2 regions of the Vibrio sp. 704 genome follow, and region 1 is predicted to be linked to the other one. Evidence: predicted binding sites of a transcription regulator. Region 1 holds the regulator's gene; the other holds the start of a gene.
What was found. Region 1 encodes CRP, which controls carbon source genes, mostly activating them, when cyclic AMP is high. Its sites were predicted from a motif close to TGTGANNNNNNTCACA; they were not measured.

Region 1 (3,210 bases):
AGCTACACGAAACCGTCGATATTCAGCATAAAACAAAATTTTAGACCCTTCACATTTTACCGTATCCCACTCGATGACAAGGTATTGTTACGTGCTATAGTGGGATATCGACCGTGCAGTAGTAACTCTACTGCACATTACAGGTAAGTAATTTTCGACAAGGTTTGTCATGTCAGCGAAACACCCAATTATTGCGGTTACTGGTTCGTCCGGTGCCGGCACGACCACTACATCTGAAGCCTTCCGTAAAATGTTCAATATGATGAACGTTAAACCCGCATGGGTTGAAGGCGATAGCTTCCATCGCTTTACTCGCCCAGAAATGGACATCGAAATTCGCAAAGCCCGCGAGCAAGGTCGACACATTAGCTATTTTGGCCCACAAGCTAATGACTTCCCGGGATTAGAAGAGTTTTTCCGTAAGTTCGGGCATGATGGTACTGGCAGCGTGCGCCGTTATCTGCACACGTTTGACGAAGCGGTTCCCTACAATCAAATGCCAGGCACGTTTACACCGTGGCAAGACTTACCCGAAAACAGCGACGTGCTGTTTTATGAAGGGTTACATGGTGGCGTGGTCGATGGCGATGTTAATGTTGCTCAACATGTGGATTTCTTAATCGGCATGGTGCCGATTGTGAACTTAGAGTGGATACAAAAATTCGTACGTGACACTCGCGATCGCGGCCATTCGCGTGAAGCGGTAATGGACTCAATCGTGCGATCCATGGACGATTACCTCAACTATATCACTCCGCAGTTTTCTCGTACTCACATCAACTTCCAGCGCGTACCGACCGTTGATACTTCCAACCCACTTAATGCAAAAGGCATCCCTAGTTTGGATGAGAGTTTTGTAGTGATTCGCCTACGCGGTATCAAGAATGTCGACTTCCCATATCTGCTGGCCATGATTGATGGCTCATTCATGTCACGCCACAACACGATTGTCGTACCCGGCGGTAAGATGAGCTTTGCAATGGAGCTCATAGTTCGGCCTATCCTACAACAGCTCATCGAAACAGGGAAAATTGGCTAAAAACCTGCCTGCGAAGATGTTTACTTTTCATACCGTGATCATGTGCACAGTTTTGCTTACAAAATCTCAATCATGGCACGATTAAAATCAAGAAATCGTTTTCGAAAAAGGATACTATTTCTTACCGAAACACAAGAGAGCTTGCAGCATATAAAAAGTGCTCTTATTCTAGTAGGCCTAATTCAGGCTTAGCTAAAATATGGATAGCGCAAGCGTACCCTGCAGAGGAAGTGAGATATTATGGTTCTAGGTAAACCTCAAACCGACCCAACATTAGAGTGGTTTCTTTCACACTGTCATATTCATAAGTACCCTTCAAAGAGCACGCTAATTCACGCGGGCGAAAAGGCAGAAACTTTGTACTACATCGTTAAAGGTTCTGTTGCGGTTCTTATCAAAGACGAAGAAGGTAAGGAGATGATCCTTTCTTACCTAAACCAAGGAGACTTTATTGGTGAACTTGGTCTATTCGAGGAAGACCAAGAGCGCACAGCTTGGGTTCGTGCTAAATCTCCTTGTGAAGTTGCTGAAATTTCTTTCAAGAAGTTCCGTCAGCTTATCCAAGTAAACCCAGACATCCTAATGCGCCTTTCTGCGCAGATGGCTCGTCGTCTTCAAGTAACTAGCCAAAAAGTAGGTGACCTGGCGTTCCTAGACGTAACTGGTCGTATCGCTCAGACGCTTCTGAACCTTGCAAAACAACCAGACGCAATGACTCACCCAGACGGCATGCAAATCAAGATCACTCGTCAAGAAATCGGTCAAATTGTTGGCTGTTCTCGTGAGACAGTGGGTCGTATCTTGAAGATGCTAGAAGAGCAGAACCTAATCTCTGCTCACGGTAAAACCATCGTGGTTTACGGTACTCGTTAATCTCGAACTAGAGTGACACGAACAAAATTATAAAAGCCACCAATGGCAACATTGGTGGCTTTTTATTTACTCATGACCAAATGAGATAGGGTGCAGCGAACACTAATGAGTAAGCTTAACAGGTTAACCCTAAAACTTAGCCATTCGTACTTTCAAAGATTTTGTCAGCTGAAGCGGCCACGAAACCTGGGTACAAATCACCATTTTCCATCGGATAGCGCTTAGCAAATTCATAAAACCCGCCAGGGATAATTTCAGTGCCTTCGCTAAAACGAACCGCTACTTTATCTGCCATGGTCGATGACTGCTCTAGCAACACCTCAGGAGTGCCCTTCACTTCACCACCATTTTCATTAATGGTAAACCCAGCGGTACGCAGATGATCGTTTACCTGCTTCACTTCTTCATATTCATTGAGTTGGTTAACGCTCACCGTGAAGTGGTTTGCTCCGTAACCATGCGCCGCAAGCCAAGATGCGTACTCACTTTCTTTAGCCAACGTTTGGTAATCAGCAAAGCTTAAATCCCACAAGCGTCCACCATGTAAGAATGCGCTATCGTTCAGCTTGTCAGCATCGACTTGTGCCACCAAATTTTTCACAATCTCTTGTAGCTCAGGCGAGCACTCTTCAACTTTTAGCTCACTAATAAATACTTTAGGTTGCTTCGGATCTGGGTGCTCATAGTGCTTAGCAATCAGCTTTTTGCTTTCGAAAACGTAATCACCACACGCCTTGTAACCAATAGCTACAAATGGCTTAGCTAGAGTTTCAATACCAAGAGGCGCGATATTGAAGGTACGTAAAGCTATATGATCATTAATCAGAGGCTCATCTTCTTGAAGCAGCTGATGCACTTTAGCCGCCGAAGGGCAAAGACGTTGAATGTAATCTTGCCATAGCGATTCAAATAACACATCGGGCGTCATAACGACTCCTTGTTACGAGATGTAGAGTTTAAAGGTAAGCGGAAGTTGGCTGCTCGTTCACAACAAAAGTTGTCCAGAATAATGAACGAGCAACCATCAACCTGTGACGGTAAATGCCAGTCAGTCAACACGCTTTTCCGAGTCTTTGCTCACTTTTCGTGTTCTGCCAACGATCACTACAACCCATACCTAAATGATGCGCCGGCAAGGTGAGCCGCAATGCATAGTTGCGACTCTATTATTAAAACTTATAGCGCTACACCTGGACTCAATGTTGCAGGCAAGACAGTCTCTTGACCTTCCATTGATGCCATTGGGTACGCACAGTAATCTGCTGCGTAGTAAGCGCTTGGGCGCAAGTTACCCGACG
Region 2 (3,210 bases), on a different contig from region 1:
GCGTACTTCGCAATACCTTCAAGTTGCTCTAGTTTCGCTGGCCATTCTGGGCCGACTTTCTCAGTGATAAGCTGAGACAGACCTGGGTTACAGAACTTCAACCAGCGACGTGGCGTAATACCGTTCGTTACGTTGTGTAGACGTGTCGGGTACATTTCGTGGAACTCTGGGAATAGGTCTTTCTTAACCAATTCAGAGTGAAGTGCTGCTACACCGTTTACTGCGTAAGAGCCGATTACACATAGGTTTGCCATACGAACCATGCGGTGGAAACCTTCTTCGATGATAGAAAGCTTCTGTTGCTTCGCGACATCACCCGGCCACATTGCACGTACGTCTTGTAGGAAGCGGTGGTTAATCTCGTAAATGATCTCCATGTGACGTGGTAGCAGGTGCTGGATTAGCGACTCTGGCCATGTCTCTAGTGCTTCTGGAAGTAGCGTGTGGTTGGTGTACGCAAATGTCTTAGAGCTGATTTCCCAAGCCGCTTCCCAAGCTAAACCTTTTTCATCCATCAGGATGCGCATTAGTTCAGGAATCGCAATCGTTGGGTGTGTATCGTTAAGCTGGATAGTCTCTTGCTTAGGTAGATCCGCTAGCGAGTAGCCCGCAGCTTCGTGGCGACGTAGGATGTCACGTACAGACGCTGCTGAGTGGAAGTACTGCTGCATTAGACGCAGTGTTTTACCTTTCTCGTGGTTGTCGTTCGGGTAAAGCACTTTAGTGATGTTACCTGCGTCGATCAGTGCGTGCTGAGCTTCGAAGTAATCACCATTGTTAAAGCTTGCTAGTGAGAATGGTGCAATCGCCTGACATTCCCAAAGACGTAGCGGGTAAACCGTGTCTGATTCGTAACCCACAATTGGAAGATCCCAAGGCATTGCTCTTACTGTCATGCCTGGTACCCATTTGCGAACTTCTTTACCGTTCTCGTTAATCACTTCAACGTGACCGTAGAAACCGATCTCTTGCGCAAGTTCTGGACGCGCAATTTCCCAAGGGTAGCCTTCTACACCGCGCCAAGCGTCAGGTGCTTCTTGCTGGCGACCATCTTTGAATGACTGTTTAAATAGACCGTATTCGTAATGTAAACCATAGCCGACAGTTGGGAATTCTTGTGCCGCACATGAATCCATGAAACACGCAGCCAGACGACCAAGGCCACCATTACCCAATGATGGGTCGCGCTCTTCTTCTAGCAGATCAGTTAGGTTGTAACCCAGTTCAGCCATTGCTTCTGTTACTTGTTCATACAGACCCATGCTGATTAGGTTGTTACCAGTCAAACGACCGATAAGGAATTCTAGCGAAAGGTAGTTAACGCTCTTCGCACTTTTAATGCGTGGATCTTCTTCTGTCGCAAGCAAATCTAGAGTAGTAAATTCAGCCAGAGCATGCCCCATTGCTAGGTACCATGCGCGGCTGTCTGCGTTTTCAATCGTATGAGCGTAAGTTACAGATAGGTGTTTCTTTACGCTTTCTTGGAACGACTTCTTGTCAAATTGTTTTTGTTGAGTAGGTTTCATTACGAAATTCTCACGTCTTTTGGTAATTCATCTGCCATACATCGTGCATTTACCTCTGTGAATAAACATCCTCCTAATTCTCATCCTTTGAAGGAGGAGGGCTGAGGGCGTAGAGGGGGTACCATTGCTAGGTTAGTGATCCAAATCTCAACAAAGTGAACTTTGCACCAGTTCTTAGTGATTTTGATCACAATGGAATGTGAGAAAGGTTAAAACCCGTTCATGACGCTTTTTATAGTCCACTCATCTGATGATGTGAAAATTGTAATATCGGTCACATTAACTCGGTCAGCGTAGAAGAACTTTTCGTAATCTATGTGCAACGCGATCTTAACGCTAACGAAACAAACGATATTTAAGTGACGACAATCACAAATAAAGGGCGTAGTTGATGGTAAATCCATCAACCCTTGAGAATTAGGAAGTGGATCAAAGTAACGAACATTTCTGATGTCGTAACATCCCACTCAGCTCACAGGATTGTACGCTTTTTATACAAACTAGAATTAGGCGATGTGAGTTATTTCTAGTTTTCGCTAGCTTTTATATCTAAGTGACCGTATGGAATGGTTTTTCAGACGGACGCAAGCCCCAACAGTAGCGACATTATCCGGCATTCAAACAGTGTTTTTGATGCTGATGACATCATTCAGTAAGACGGCTTTCAAGGGGGCTTTACTAGAATGATCACGTTGCAGTCATTTGGGTATACATAAATAAGGACATAACTACTAATGTGGATTCCATCTAAGCTTACTCGACCAGGACGCCTGCACAATGCCATCGTGCGCCCACGAGTGTTGGACTTACTACAGCAAGCGCCTTACTACAAATTGGTTTTATTCCGATCCCCAGCAGGTTACGGAAAAACGACAATGGCAGCGCAGTGGCTATACGATAAGCCAAACGTCGGTTGGTACAGCATTGATGACAGCGATAACGACGGCTTTCGCTTTGTAAACTATCTGCTTCAAGCATTAAACAAAGCCACCAACTTCAGTTGCGCTAACGCACAAAAACTGGCGGAAAAACGTCAGATCTCGTCTTTACGCTCCCTATTTAGCGAAGTGTTCGCTGAAATGGCTGACTTTCATCAAGAGTGCTACGTGGTGCTTGATGACTACCATTTAATCACGAATGATGAAATCCATGAATCCATGCGTTTCTTTTTAAAGCACATGCCAGACAACCTCACCGTTGTGGTAACCAGTCGTGCAGCGCCGCCTCTGGGCACTGCAAACTTACGTGTTCGTGATTTAATGATCGAAATCGGCAACGAGATGTTGGCGTTTGATACCGAAGAAACCACTCGCTTCTTTAACCAGCGTATCGCCGATGGTATCGATGAAGACATGGCGAACAGCCTAAGAACCTATGTTGAAGGTTGGCCATCGGCGATGCAGTTGATCGCATTACAAGCCCAACATCAAAACCGCACATTGGCACAAACTGTAGAGTCGGTATCGCAGTTCAATCACGCGCACTTGTGGGATTACCTGGTCGAAGAAGTATTTGACTTACTCGATCACGAAACTCGTCACTTTTTAATGCAAGTATCCGTGCTTGACCACTTCAATGATGAGCTAGTGTTTGCCCTTACCCAACGCGAAGATGCACTGGGAATGATTGAATCGCTTAACCGTTACGGCTTATTCATTTACCCGCTCGAAGGGGAACAGAACTG

Region 2: R7R24_RS04860 (glycogen/starch/alpha-glucan phosphorylase) is a predicted target of CRP. The motif match lies at 1,790-1,805, and genes of this name have one in related genera.

What each region holds. Positions count from the first base shown of each region.
Region 1 is NZ_JAWOUH010000029.1:29,822-33,031, reverse strand. Features, by position in the region: gene R7R24_RS22915 (YheU family protein) at 1-44, shown strand, start outside; gene R7R24_RS22910 (phosphoribulokinase) at 170-1,039, shown strand; gene crp (cAMP-activated global transcriptional regulator CRP) at 1,280-1,912, shown strand; gene R7R24_RS22900 (DUF1338 domain-containing protein) at 2,049-2,840, opposite strand; gene astD (succinylglutamate-semialdehyde dehydrogenase) at 3,089-3,210, opposite strand, start outside.
Region 2 is NZ_JAWOUH010000002.1:204,679-207,888, forward strand. Features, by position in the region: gene R7R24_RS04860 (glycogen/starch/alpha-glucan phosphorylase) at 1-1,526, opposite strand, end outside; gene malT (HTH-type transcriptional regulator MalT) at 2,261-3,210, shown strand, end outside.